Regions from separate parts of the Pseudoalteromonas sp. T1lg24 genome, predicted to be linked through region 1. Evidence: predicted binding sites of a transcription regulator. Region 1 holds the regulator's gene; the other holds the start of a gene.
What was found. The regulator FliA, encoded in region 1, starts transcription of late flagellar genes. The targets are predictions, from matches to a motif close to CTAAAGNTNNNNNNNNNNNNGCCGATA.
Positions count from the first base shown of each region.

Region 2: the regulator FliA is predicted to act here: its motif matches at 5,707-5,733, upstream of C2M30_RS09895 (VC2046/SO_2500 family protein).

Region 1 is NZ_PQCB01000006.1:108,705-116,248, reverse strand. Features, by position in the region: gene flhA (flagellar biosynthesis protein FlhA) at 1-1,004, shown strand, start outside; gene flhF (flagellar biosynthesis protein FlhF) at 1,026-2,408, shown strand; gene C2M30_RS03475 (MinD/ParA family ATP-binding protein) at 2,401-3,258, shown strand; gene C2M30_RS03470 (RNA polymerase sigma factor FliA) at 3,267-3,983, shown strand; gene cheY (chemotaxis response regulator CheY) at 4,034-4,417, shown strand; gene C2M30_RS03460 (protein phosphatase CheZ) at 4,434-5,207, shown strand; gene C2M30_RS03455 (chemotaxis protein CheA) at 5,222-7,435, shown strand; gene C2M30_RS03450 (protein-glutamate methylesterase/protein-glutamine glutaminase) at 7,447-7,544, shown strand, end outside.
Region 2 is NZ_PQCB01000016.1:536,299-543,842, forward strand. Features, by position in the region: gene C2M30_RS09865 (CDP-glycerol glycerophosphotransferase family protein) at 1-489, opposite strand, end outside; gene C2M30_RS09870 (CDP-glycerol glycerophosphotransferase family protein) at 558-1,607, opposite strand; gene C2M30_RS09875 (NCS2 family permease) at 1,653-2,942, opposite strand; gene C2M30_RS09880 (tetratricopeptide repeat protein) at 3,199-3,669, shown strand; gene C2M30_RS09885 (SulA-like leucine-rich domain-containing protein) at 3,753-4,190, shown strand; gene C2M30_RS09890 (YchJ family protein) at 4,221-4,679, shown strand; gene C2M30_RS09895 (VC2046/SO_2500 family protein) at 5,163-5,672, opposite strand; tRNA gene C2M30_RS09900 (tRNA-Tyr) at 5,785-5,869, shown strand; tRNA gene C2M30_RS09910 (tRNA-Tyr) at 6,378-6,462, shown strand; gene C2M30_RS09915 (M48 family metallopeptidase) at 6,488-7,180, opposite strand; gene C2M30_RS09920 (response regulator) at 7,241-7,544, shown strand, end outside.

The sequences.
Region 1 (7,544 bases):
TTGGCTTAGAGGTTGGTTACCGTTTAATTCCACTTGTCGACCAAGCACAAGGTGGTGAATTACTGAGTCGCATTAAAGGGGTACGTAAAAAGTTATCTCAAGAGCTTGGCTTTTTAGTGCCGCCGGTTCATATTCGAGACAATTTAGAGCTAGATCCGAACGAATACCGCATCACATTAATGGGGGTTTCTAGTGGCAACGGTGAATTAAAACACAATAACGAATTGGCGATTAACCCAGGTCAAGTATTTGGTGAAGTAAAAGGAGTTGCGACCAAAGACCCTGCATTTGGCTTAGATGCAGTTTGGATCGCACCAGAACAAAAAGACGAAGCACAATCACTTGGCTATACCGTGGTTGATGCTGCAACTGTGGTTGCAACACATATTTCTCAGTTATTACACAATAACGCAGCTTTGTTATTGGGCCATGAAGAAGTACAAAACTTACTTGATATGCTTGCCAAGTCGCATCCGCGTTTAATTGAAGGCTTAGTACCCGATATTTTACCGCTCACTACAATTGTAAAAGTACTGCAAAACTTACTTAATGAAGGTGTGCCAATTCGCGATATGCGTTCGATTGTTCAAACCCTCGTTGAGTACGGCCCTCGTAGCCAAGACCCAGACGTACTAACCGCTGCAGTTAGAATTTCACTACGTCGATTAATCGTTCAAGACGTTGCTGGCAATGCGCCAGAAATCCCTGTCATAACATTGGCGCCTGAGTTGGAACAGATGTTGCATCAGTCCCTTCAAAGTGCAGGTGACGAAGGTGCTGGCATTGAGCCAGGGCTCGCAGAAAGACTACAAAACTCTCTCGGCGATGCGCATCAAAACCAGGAAATGGCGGGTGAACCTTCAATACTGTTGACATCAGGTATGTTGCGCAGCGTGTTATCGCGATTTGTGAAACACAGCCTACCGGGTTTGCGCGTGATGTCATATCAGGAAGTACCTGAAGAAAAACAGATCAAAATTGTTTGCTCAGTCGGTCAACAGTGATAAGTAGAGACGAGGTGTCACATGAAAATTAAACGTTTTTTTGCTAAAGATATGCGCAGCGCGTTGAATGAAGTAAAGCATGAGCTAGGTCCTGATGCAGTTATCATGTCAAATAAGCGCATGGCTGATGGTGTTGAAATTGTGGCAGCTGTTGATTATGAAAAGTCAGTTCAAGCTGCACCTGCAGCGCCTAAGTTAAGTGAAGAAAAGCCTCGTTTTAGTAATAATTTTGTTAAGCCAAAACCACAAACAGCGACCCCTGAAAAACAAGCTGCGGTAGCAGACAGTTTATCGGCATTACTTGAGCGCCAAGCGAAAAAATCACCTCAATTTGATAAAGCACCTGAGCCAAAGCAGCCTCGTAATTGGTTTGATGACGATGATTCACTCACATCGACACAGCAAGATGCCCTCGATAGCTTTGCTAAGCCAAAGCAACAAAGCAGTTATGGCAACCAAGCTCAGTCGCTTGATGAAATGCAAGCGATGCGTGATGAAATGGCTTCGATCAGACAGTTACTTGAGCACCAACTTTCTGGCTTAATGAATGAAGATATGGCGCGCCGTGACCCAACTCGTGCTCTTTTACTCGACCGTTTGAAAGGTATGGGTATCAGTGAGGCAGTAGCGGACCAGCTCGCGTGTTTTATTCCAGATGACGTTGCACCGCGTCAAGCGTGGCAAGAAACGCTTAATATGCTGAGCAAACAACTATACACGGCGAATAACGAAATTTTGCGTCGTGGTGGTGTATATGCCTTAGTTGGTCCTACGGGCGTTGGCAAAACCACGACCGTGGCCAAGCTAGCTGCACTTGGCGCACAAAAATTTGGCGCCAACAATATCGCGCTAATCACAACAGATACTTATCGTATTGGCGCATATGAGCAATTATCGACTTATGGTCGTATTATTGGCTGCCCAGTAAAGCAAGTTAAAAATGCAGAAGAACTCACTGAAATTCTTTATCATTTAAGAAATAAGCGTCTAGTATTAATTGATACAGCAGGAATGAGCCAACGAGATATACGTTTGACTGAGCAACTTAACACCTTAATGCGCAATAGCCGAGTAGATATTCGCAGTTACCTTGTGTTAAGTTCAACAGCACAGCTTGAAGTACAGCAAGAGGCGATTAAACAGTTCAAACAGGTACAGTTAAGTGGTTGTATCTTCACAAAACTTGATGAATGTCTAAGTTTAGGTGAAATTATCAGTGTAGCCATTCAAAATCGTCTGCCAATAGGCTATCTTACCAATGGGCAGCGTGTACCAGAGGACATTCGTGTGGCAAATGCGGAAAAATTGGTCAGCAAAGCTCAGCAGTTGTATGCAAAACGAACAAACGCGCAAGCAAGACGTGCATCAAGCATGGCGCATCAAGCAGTAGGAATGTATGATTAACCCAGAATTAGATCAAGCTAGTGGCCTGCGGAAAATGAAAAACAACAACAAGGCTGTAAAAGTAATTGCGGTAACTGGAGGTAAAGGGGGAGTTGGTAAAACCAATGTCTCTCTAAACATGGCAATCGCCATGGCTCAGCAAGGCCAAAAAGTACTGGTACTCGATGCCGATTTGGGTTTAGCAAACTGTGATGTAATGCTGGGTTTGCGTGTAGAGCGTAACCTTTCTCACGTGCTTTCAGGTGAATGTGACCTCGAAGATATCTTAGTTGAAGGGCCGTATGGTATGAAAATTGTACCTGCGACATCTGGCTCTCAAAACATGGTGGAATTAACACCATCTGAACACGCTGGCCTAATTCGCGCTTTTGGCGAATTAGACTCACACTATGATGTACTAGTCGTTGACACTGCGGCCGGTATTTCAGATATGGTGCTTAGTTTCTCTCGCGCTTCACAAGATGTGCTTGTTGTTGTGTGTGATGAACCAACATCAATAACCGATGCTTACGCACTGATTAAAGTGTTAAGCCGTGAGCACGGTGTGTACAAATTTAAAATAGTTGCGAACATGGTACGCAGCTTAAAAGAAGGCCAAGAGCTTTTCGCAAAATTATCAAAAGTAACTGACCGCTTTTTAGATGTATCGCTTGAGCTAGTCGCAACAGTTCCATTTGATGAAAATATTCGAAAAGCGATTCGTAAACAAAAAACCATTGTTGACGTATTTCCAAAATCGCCTGCAGCAATTGCGTTCAAAGCACTTGCAACTAAAGCGGCGAGCTGGCCAATTCCAAATCAGCCGTCAGGACACCTAGAGTTTTTCATTGAGAAACTGGTTAGTAATTAGGAACGCCTATGAAAAGAACCGCTGCCTATGCTAATCAAAATCAATTATCGCAACTTGTCGAACAGCATACGCCGTTGGTTAAACGCATTGCCTACCATATTTTAGCGCGTCTGCCGGCGAGCGTTATTGTCGAAGACCTCATTCAGGCGGGCATGATAGGACTCATTGAGGCTGCTAAGAACTTTGATGGCAGTAAAGGTGCGAGCTTTGAAACCTATGCGGGTATTCGGATTCGCGGTGCAATAATTGATGAAACGCGTAAAGGAGACTGGGTACCTCGCTCAGTACATAAAAACGCCCGTGAAGTCGCCGCAGTCATCAATCAGCTAGAATCATCACTCGGACGTGAACCAAAAGACAGTGAAGTAGCTGAAAAACTTGATATTACGTTAGATGAGTACCATCATATTCTAAGGGATATAAGCAATGGTAAAATTATCGGCATTGAAGATCTCGGTGTTGATGAAGATGTCATCGACGCAGGGCTCGGCAATAAAGAACAAAATCCATTAGTTGATATTCAACAGGATAAATTTAATAAAGCGTTAGTAGAGGCAATACAAACTTTGCCAGAAAGAGAAGCGTTAGTGCTGTCACTTTACTACAATGATGAAATGAATTTAAAAGAAATTGGGCTAATTCTTGAAGTGAGTGAATCAAGAGTGAGCCAAATACATAGTCAGGCCATGGTGCGCCTTAAAGCAAAAGTCCATGACTGGATATAGAATAAAAGTAGTAAGTAAACAATTAGGTGCATACCTCACTGGAGGATATTTTGGATAAAAACATGAAAATTCTTGTAGTTGACGACTTTTCAACGATGAGAAGAATCATTAAAAACCTGTTAAGAGATCTTGGTTTCACAAACGTGCAAGAAGCAGACGACGGTAGCACTGCGCTACCAATGCTGCAAAACCAAGAGTTTGACTTTGTAGTTACGGATTGGAATATGCCAGGTATGCAAGGTATAGATTTGCTGCGCGCGATTCGCGCGGATGACAGTCTAAAACACATACCGGTACTAATGGTAACTGCGGAAGCCAAAAAAGAGCAGATCATTGCTGCAGCGCAAGCAGGTGTAAACGGTTATATCGTTAAACCATTTACAGCAGCAACGCTTAAAACAAAGCTTGATAAAGTTTTTGAGCGTTTAGGCTAACGGGAAGGAGAGGTTTATGTCAGCAAGTGCTGCGCCTCAAATTACCTTAGAACAAGCTAAGCAGCTAGTTGCGTTTCTTGAAAACGATGAGCAACAACAAGCGCAAGAGCTGCTAAAGCAAGTTACGGCAATTGAGCAAGATGAATTATTTGGTGAGGTAGGCAAACTAACTCGTCAACTGCATGATTCATTGAAAAATTTTCAACTTGATACCACTTTATCGGCGTTAACAACTGAGTCTATTCCTGACGCAAAAGAACGTCTCAATTATGTTATGGAAATGACAGAGCAAGCTGCGAATACAACGATGGACGCCGTTGAAGCATCGCTGCCTATTGCCGATAACTTGCAAACAGGTCTCAACAATATTAAGCCCAAATGGGACAAATTAATGTCGCGAGATCTTAAAGTTGGTGAGTTTAAAGTGTTATGTCATGAGCTAAACGGCTTTATGGACGAAGCAAAAACAAATTCTGATAAATTAAATGCATTAATGACAGAAGTGCTCATGGCCCAGGGTTATCAGGACCTCACAGGTCAAGTTATTCGACGCGTAATCGAGCTTGTCCGCGAAGTCGAGGATAGCCTGATTCATATGTTAACCGTGTTTGGCACACCTGTAGAACATGATGAATCGCCTGAAACGACAATACAACAAGAACAACAAATGGTTGCTGATGGTGAATTAGACCAAGTAGCTGAAGGTCCAATTATAAATGCTGAATCACGTGAAGATGTGGTTTCAGGTCAAGATGAAGTAGACGATCTGCTGTCTAGTTTGGGCTTCTAATCGGAGAAAAATGCATGAGCTTTGATGTCGATGAAGATATTTTACAAGACTTTTTAGTCGAAGCCGGTGAAATCTTAGAGTTGCTCTCAGAACAGTTAGTTGAACTGGAAAATAATCCAGAAGATGCTGATTTACTGAATGCGATATTTAGAGGGTTTCATACCGTAAAAGGGGGCGCTGGCTTCTTGTCTATGACAGAGCTAGTCGATGCATGTCACGGCGCAGAAAATATTTTCGATGTTTTACGACAAGGCCAACGCAGGGTTACTCCTGAATTAATGGATGTGATTTTACAGGCACTTGATACCATCAATGAAATGTTTGCTCACATTCAAAATCGCGCTCAGCCCGATCCTGCTGACCCGCAGTTATTGGCAGAACTACATAGACTTAGTCAGCCTGAAAGCGCAGATGAAGCACCGGTAGCTGAAGCGCCAGCAGAAGAAATTGTCGAGCCAGAAGCAGTCGAAGAAGACCCGTTTGGTGATATTTTATTTGATGCTGATGCGCCAAGTGATGAAGCACAATCTTCTGGTGATAGCGTTGACGATATCACAGAAGAAGAATTTGAAAGCCTGTTAGATGAGTTGCACGGCTCTGGTAATGGCCCAGCCTCTAATGCAGCGCCAGAAGCGAGTGAAGGTAGCGACTCTGATGAAATCACTGATGATGAATTTGAAAGCTTACTAGACGAATTACATGGGGCTGGTTCATTCGGTGGTGCGTCTGAGACGAGTGCGCCAGAAAGTGCAGCTCCTGCAGCTTCATCAGGCGACGATGAAGACATTACCGAAGATGAATTCGAAGCCTTGCTTGATGAACTTCATGGCAAGGGCAGTGCGCCAAGCACTGCTGAAAAATCATTTAATACTGATGCGGTAGCGGCAAAACCGGCAGCGCCAACACCACCTCCTGCGGCTAAGCCAACGCCGGCGAAACCACAAGCTCCAGCACCAAAACCAGCAGCTGCTAAGCCTGCTGCGCCAAGTGCAGCCAAACCAGCTGCAGCACCAAGTAAAGCACCAGCTAAACCGGCAGCGCCACCGGCTGAAACGACAGTGCGTGTAGATACCAAACGCCTTGACCAAATCATGAATATGGTCGGCGAACTGGTATTGGTTCGAAATCGACTTGTCAGCTTAGGTGCTAACGTTAGTAATGAAAGTATGGGTAAAGCCATTTCTAACTTAGATGTGGTGACCGCAGACTTACAAGGCGCGGTAATGAAAACCCGGATGCAGCCAATCAAAAAAGTATTTGGCCGTTTCCCTCGCGTTGTACGTGACTTAGCTCGCAGCTTGAAAAAAGAAATTAATTTACAGCTAGTTGGTGAAGAAACAGATTTAGATAAAAACCTTGTTGAGGCACTTGCAGATCCGCTAGTTCACCTTGTACGTAACTCGGTGGATCACGGTATTGAAATGCCAGACGATCGTGAAGCTGCAGGCAAACCACGCACCGGTACGGTGACGCTGTCAGCATCACAAGAAGGTGACCATATCTTGCTTACCATTGAAGATGATGGTGCGGGTATGGACGCAGAAAAGCTGAAAAGTATAGCGATTGGTAAAGGTGTAATAGATGCCGACCAGGCAGCTCGACTGTCAAACAACGAAGCGTATAACTTAATCTTTGCGCCAGGTTTCTCTACCAAAGAAGAGATTTCTGATATTTCTGGTCGTGGCGTGGGTATGGACGTGGTTAAAACCAAAATTACCCAATTAAACGGTACAGTGAATATCGAATCAGAAAAAGGTAAAGGCACAGTACTTGAAATTAAAGTACCACTGACGCTCGCTATTCTGCCTACTTTAATGGTCGTAGTTGGTCAGCAAACGTTTGCATTACCACTTGCAGGTGTAAGTGAGATTTTCCACTTAGATCTTACTAAAACAAATCTAGTTGATGGGCAGCTAACGATTATCGTACGTGATAAAGCGATTCCGTTATTCTATCTAGAAAAATGGTTGTTACGGAACCCTCGCAGCGAACAAAAGCGTTCGCAGGGGCATGTTGTTATTGTGCAATTAGGTACGCAACAAATGGGCTTTGTGGTTGATTCCTTAATTGGTCAGGAAGAAGTGGTAATCAAACCATTAGATGCATTATTGCAAGGTACGCCGGGTATGGCGGGCGCAACAATTACGTCAGATGGTGGCATTGCACTAATTTTAGATGTACCAAGCTTGTTAAAGCACTACGCAGGCCAAGGTCGCAATAAAAAGTAAGAGAGCACTTAATGACAATTAGGGTTTTAGTAGTAGATGATTCAAGCTTTTTTCGCCGTCGTGTGAGTGAAATCTTGAGTCAAGATCCCAATATTGAAGTGATTGGCAC
Region 2 (7,544 bases), on a different contig from region 1:
CGCGCTTAATGAGAGCTTAAGTGATGTGCGATTAATCGCAGGATCGAGCTTGGCATAACCGCTATCTACAAAATTGCCGTTTGGAAACATGGCTTGAAGATTAGCTCGGCGCTTTTCACCTTCAACAAAGCGCACTGTGGTTGGGTTTTTCGATACATCGTAATAACAGCTTTTAGGGCCAACGCCGTGTTGCATCAATACCGTTTTGCTTGCGTTATGGAGTTGCTCTAAATCAGATACGGCGTTACCAAACACAATCCAATCGGCTTTTTGTGCGAGATAATGTGCTAACGCGTCTTGCCAATTGCCTACAATTTTGTAAGTTAACTGGGTGTCGTTTAAAGCGTTTTCAACTATGCGGTTTAAGTCATTATCATCTGTTTTGTAAGCGACTAACTCAATATCTGTTTTATGCTGTTTTAATGCATCAATTACCGGTAAATACTGCGGTAAATAATACAGATGTTGAATATCAAAAATAACCTTCATTGAACTGCCTAAACGATTTATGTGACATTTTTATGATCTCACAAAAACTTAACATCAGGCAAAGTTTTTTAATTGAATTTCCAGTATTTGAGCTTTTTTCTTAGCTTAAAATTGCGAATAAAGTTAAGTGGCTTAGTTTTTTCAACAGTAAGTTCACCAAGTAATACTTTCTCAACCGCATCCAGTACTCGGCCACTCGATTGCCCATCGCGATACGGATGCAATTGCTTTATATACTCGCCAATCTGCTGAGTAAGGTCGTGTGGAGATTGCAATGCATATGACAGCTTTTCTTCAAGTAAATTAGGCTCAGTGAAATTAACCATATACGGTTTAGGATCAATATTGTTAAACGTTACGACCGGTTTATTTTGCACTAAAAACATTTGAATCACTGACGATGTATCGCACAACATCACATCTGCCTGTTTAAGCAGCGGTAATACGTTATCGGTTTCAACAAACTGTAAATGTTCGCTTTCAAGGGATTTATATTGCTCAACAATATGTTTTGGCATTTTAGGATGAAATTGCACTAGCCATTGCCACTTTCCCGTTGTGCTGAGTTTTTTAACTTGCTCGAACAAATGCGGTGCGCACGTTAAATTGCGAGAAAACGTCGAGCACATTAACACCGTTTTCTTACTCTTATTGGCTGTCGGCTCGGTTAGCGTGTCAGTAAATAATGGATCAAGCGTAGGCCAGCCTGTTTCGACCACATTAAAATAGCCATGTTGCTTGGCAAGCTGCTTGAACGGTTCTGTAGTATCTGGTCCTTGGGTGCAATATAAATCAAAGCATTGACGAATATTGAAATGGTCATTGTTACCGCGTCGATTTAACTTACCTGCGTTAAAACCATGGAACACCGCCACTTTAACGCCTGGGAAAAAGCGCGGTACCGTATTACCAGGAACAAATACCGCATCTGGATTAAATGCTTTTACCACATCAACTGATTTAAGTACCTGCTCATCTTCTTTTAAATAGTTCGCATTAACTTCATTACCCCACAAAAACCAAGCAACCTCGCCACCGCGGCGCCAAATTTCTTGCTGTAACGGGCGTAAAATCGCATAACTGTAATTTTGAGAGATAAAGAAAAGGTACTTACGCATAAATAATCCGTTGTGTTAAAGGCGCAAACAGCGCCCCGTTTATTTTTATAGTAGAGCGAACTTAACCACAAAGAGAATAGATAACACCCAAACGCTAATGCTCACTTCTTCAGCGCGATTGCACATTACTTTTACTGCTGTGTAAGCAATGAAACCTAATGCAATACCGTGCGCTATCGAAAACGTAAGCGGTGTCATTAATAATACAACGGCCACAGGCACGGCTTCTGTCATATCATCCCAATCAATCAGTTTTAAGTTTTGTAACATTAATACAGCAACATATAAAATTGCGCCAGCTGTGGCGTAAGCCGGCACCATCGCCGCAAGCGGTGCAAAGAACAGCATTAATAAAAAGCAGATACCAACAACAACGGCGGTTAAACCTGTTTTGCCGCCAACCGATACCCCAGCAACAGACTCAATATAAGAAGTCGTTGTTGATGTACCTAACGTTGCGCCCGCGATCGTTGCGCAACTATCTGCACTAAGAGCGCGGCCCATACGTGGAATATTGCCTTTTTCATCAGCAATACCGGCTTTTTGTGACACCGCAACAAGTGTGCCTGAGGTATCAAATAAGTCGACAAAAAGGAAAGCAAAAATCACACTAAGCATTGAAAGCTCTAGTGCGCTGGCAAAGTCCAGTTCCATCCAGGTCGGTGCAAGTGATGGTGGCATTGAAACAATGCCGTTATATTCAACTAAGCCAAATGCTAACGCGATAGTGGTGACACCTAAAATACTAAACAGCACGCCACTTTTAATATCTCGGTATAAAAGCGCTGCGATAAAAAAGAAACTAATAATTGCAAGTAACGGGCCCGCTTGGGTTATATCACCAAGCTGTACCAAGGTTTCAGGGCTTGCCACAATAATACCCGAGTTTTTAAGGGCGATTAACGCTAAGAATGCACCAATACCGGTGGCAATTGCGCGCTTTAAAACAAGAGGAATGGCATTAATAATCCACTCACGCACTTTAAATAAACTTAAAAGTAAAAAGATAATGCCAGAGAAAAACACCGCGGCAAGTGCGCTTTGCCAGCTGTAGCCCATACCTAGCACAACACCATATGTGAAAAATGCGTTAAGCCCCATGCCTGGTGCCAGTGCGATTGGGTAATTGGCCCAAAACCCCATAATAAAACAACCAATTGCTGCGGCTAAACAGGTGGCTACAAATGCTGCGCCTTGGTCTATGCCTGCTTCGGTTAACATTGCAGGGTTTACAAATACTATGTACACCATAGTGACAAATGTGGTGATGCCAGCGATCACTTCACGTTTAACCGTACTGCCCTGTTGGTTAATTTTAAAAAGTTGCTCAAACATGATTTCGTTACTGTGTCTTAAGGGGGCGATGATCATACCAGTGACACAGCAAAAATTAAATTTTTAAGTCATTTCGAAATGAAATTAAGTGAAAAAAACAAAAGCTTCTAAACTTAGGGTAATTCATCACGCTTAAATTAAGATAAACGTTCACCACGCATACTTTTTTAAAACACATTTTAATCGGAACGTTTCTAACAATCACCGTAAAAAAGTTATTAACCTTGTCTTAGGTTGATTAGCAATAAGGAAGCATATGTCCGACGAACATAAATCCATTGAAGTAGATTCATTAACAATAGAGGAAGTAGAACGCCTCATTCTTTCTACATTACTTGCGATCAAAAAAGAACTGACACAAAAAGCCCACACCATTGTAGAGCAAGATGCCGAACGTTTGTTTGCAACCTCAGTCACTATGTCAAAAGCCAAAAATGATGTTGGTGCTGCCAAATATATGCGTTTCGCTGCCCTGCAAGGTCATGTAAAAGCGCAGTTTTATTTAGGTATGATGTTCGCAAAAGGCGCCGGATTACCGCAAAGCGTGTATCACGCATATACCTGGTTATACCTAGCTGAAAGCCAAGGCTCGATAGAAGCCGTAGAGGCAATTGGTAAGCTACAGCCGCTACTCCAAGCAAAACAAATCACCGATGCCAAAAAGCAAGCTGCTGATTTATATGAGAATATTAATAACGCAATAATCCAATCTGAAAAAATTGTGTAAAAAATAACAAAAAGTGCTTGAAACAAAATACTGTATAAACTACTGTATAGATAATTCCACTGTATATTTAAACAGGTATCGTTATGTTACAAGCTCAACACCTTTCATCACAGCACGCAGTAAAGGTTTCAACACAAGATACAGACAAGCTGAAAGTTATTAATGTGCAAGATGACATTCAAGAAACATTGGCACTTATTGAAATACTGCAAAAGCATACCTGCGAAAATAAATGGACATTGCTGCTTGCACCCGATGCAGTACCAAGTAAAACCCTGTTAGAAAGTTTATCTATCGACCACAGCAAACTGCTTATTATTCGCCAGCGCCATCTTATTAATATTGAATACGTGGTTAATTCGGCGCTAAAAAATGGCAATTTTGGTGCAGTTGTATCGTGGACAAATATGCTTGATGAAGTAACGCTTAGTTCACTCTATGCAAACCAAACAGAGTTTAATGGCTATTTTTACCACTTTGCAGCTAGCAAAGGTGTGACGGCAAACCCTACTCTCTGCTAAAATGCTGGTTTTGAAAAACGAAATCTATTTATGTGTTACTGTGGAACAGCACAAACATTTGAGCAATGTTGTGCACCCATCATCAATGGTGAAAAAAAAGCAGATAATGCAGAGCAGCTAATGCGCTCTCGCTATTCTGCATACTGTGTAAATAACAGTGAATATATTCATAACACCTATGCACTAGCTAAACGTGCCGAAAACAGTGTTAGAGAAATAAAGTTATTTGCTGAACTTGCTGATTTCATAAAACTTACGGTGAATAGTTTTAATGAGCAAGGCGATTCAGCCCAAGTGCATTTTAAAGCAGAGTATATTTGCGACGGCTACTACTGCCAGCTAGAAGAAGTATCAAACTTTATTATTGAAGAAGATCAATGGCGCTATTTAGATGGCACCCTTACCCCTCATAACGAAACTAAGCTAGGCAGAAACGATACCTGTCCATGTGGTAGTGGTAAAAAGTTTAAAAAGTGTCATGGTAACTAAGTAGGTCTTAATCACTTTTTAAATGTATATAGTCTTAGCCTAAGCAACATTATCTTAGCCTATCACCAAAATTAAGACGTTGACTGAAAGTTTTAATAGGGTGGCCCAATTAGATAGCGCCCCCTATTTCTCAAAACCCATCTACAAATACCAAAATACCCATTCTTTTAGATATATTCAGATAATGCAACTGGATGATAATAATTGAGTTTCGCGATAAGCTTTTTATGCAATTTTTTCCGCTTAACTTTTCCTTTTGGTTAAATTACGAACGAAAAGCAAAGTATTTAGCCCACAAAATAAGCCACTCCCCGACCAACGACCAATCACGTAACGCATTTTGAAAAAAGACATAAACCCGTCAAATATATATTTAATGGCAAGCACGCTATTAACTGCCGCTATTTATACAAAGATTAACGTTACGAAAGATTCAGTAAGTATTTAACAAAAGAGCCCTTTGAACCGCTACGGCCAGCTTTACTAAGCGACAGAAGCGAAGCTGTACTCTTGGCTCTTTTCAATACTTTGATAGAAATTGTCGATATCCATTTCGTTATTCTTAAGCCCCACTTGTTTAGCACTGTGCAACTTCTTTTGCACCGCAGGCGGGCAATTATCAACAACTAGGGGCGGAATGTAGTTTTTATCATTCTTACAAGTGAAAGGTTCAGGCTTTAAACATTCATTAAATTGAATCGCGATTAATCCTTGGTTTTCTAACAATGTACGATTGTGTTCGCCAAGCAAGCCGTTAAACGGTTCACTTGCTAATGGCTTTTTCGGGCCTGCTGCGACCTTAGCGTATGAAAGAACCGGATCAACAGTCGGTGACTTTTCGCTTTTTATTAGCTGAAATTGCGAAAACTCCGTCGCATCATTGCTTAATAAAGAAAGTAAAAGTGCAAAATCAGAATGGCGCTGCTCTTTAACACTGTGAGAAAGTTGCTCTCCAAGTTGCGCTTCATGTGTGATGATTTGTTCGATTTGCATCTTTAATAGTCAATCTGATTAATAACAAAGCTGTTATCGACAAAATTCAAAAAAACTTTAGCTTAAACCTTTACTTAATTTTTTAGTTTGTTAATATTCGCCTCGTTCTCGTGGAGGGGTTCCCGAGCGGCCAAAGGGATCAGACTGTAAATCTGACGGCATTGCCTTCGATGGTTCGAATCCGTCCCCCTCCACCACTTCTCTTTCATTCCAAATTCCAAATTCCAAATTCCAAATTCCAAATTCCAAATTCCAAATTCCAAATTCCAAATTCCAAATTCCAAATTCCAAATTCCAAAAAGTGAAATGCTATCTGGTGCTAAGTCAACTAATTTAGCTTATTGATATTCACTTAGCGATTAATTACACACGTATAATTTAAATTTCAACACGCAAAATACACTGACCTACTCGTTATCAAAAATGCGTGTATTCACAGCACGTAATTTAGCGCTTGATTACGTTAACAAATAATCGAGCGTCACTGCCTAACATAAATTATTCTTTTCCAAACAAACAAATTAACTTGTGTCCCTATGTGTCACGAACATCAAATATGAATAACAAAAGTTCTTTTGGCGGTTACTTTGAGTGGTTTTGTATGAAATTTAGCTGTTATGATTGCATTTTGAGCGGTTGGCCACTTTTTTATAAAAAGTGCTTTACAGTAAGATAAAGCTTCACTAATATTGCGCCTACTTCAGTGGAGGGGTTCCCGAGCGGCCAAAGGGATCAGACTGTAAATCTGACGGCATTGCCTTCGATGGTTCGAATCCGTCCCCCTCCACCACTTTCTCTCTGAAGCTCATCTAAATCTATTCAAGCTTAAATATATCCAATTTATATCCGTTTTCTTTAAGCCAGCTTTCAGCTTTTCGATAATCTGGATAGATGCTCTCAACCGTTTGCCAAAACCTACGGCTATGATCCATCACTTTTAAATGCGCTACCTCATGTGCAACAACATATTCAATTACCCATAATGGCGCACTTACTAGCTGCAAATTAAATTGTAATCGTCGTTTCGAATCACATGCGCCCCAACGACTGCGCACATGTTTAATACTTACACTGTGAAATGACTTCTTGATTTGCGTTGCCAATCGCTGCGCATTAGCGCTGCAATAATCAGTAAGTTTACTTTTTGCAAAATCAGCGATTAACGCCAGCTGCTTATCACTTACATTTTTTACCCGTCGCGATGTATTAATAGACAGTACCCCGTCAACTAATTCAACGTTACTTTTTACCTGCCCTTCAACAAATGCTAAATTAACCTCTTCACCTAAAATAGTGAAAGTCTTTTGCGTTAATACCGACGCTGCATCAACACGTTTAATCTGCTTTTCTAAGTGTTTATTAATCCAATCTTGTTTTTGCATTAACCATTGTTCAATAAAGTCGTGTTTTAAATGCATAGGGGCATAAACAAACACTTCTTTTGCTTTAATTTTTATGGCGAGTGTTTTACGATTTTTACTGCGTTTTAACTGATATTTGATCGACATTATTTTCTATTGTGGTTAACTTGCTATAGTTATAAGAATCTAGCGCTAATCTGTATATAAATGAGTCAAAACAGCGAAAATCCACTCAAAGATAAGTCCATTTTAATTATTGATGACCAGAAATCGTTCCAACAACTGCTTAAAGGTATGTTGATACAACTGGGTGCCAATAATGTCTCATTTTACGATTCCGGCGAAGCCGCGCTTAATAAAATTGACAAAGATTCTGTTGATATTGTGTTTATCGATTATAACCTTGGACAAGGCCGAAATGGTAAACAGTTTTTAGAAGAGCTTAAGTATTTAAACAAATTATCTCGCCACAGTATTTCCATTTTAGTTACAGGGGAAAGTACTCGCTCAG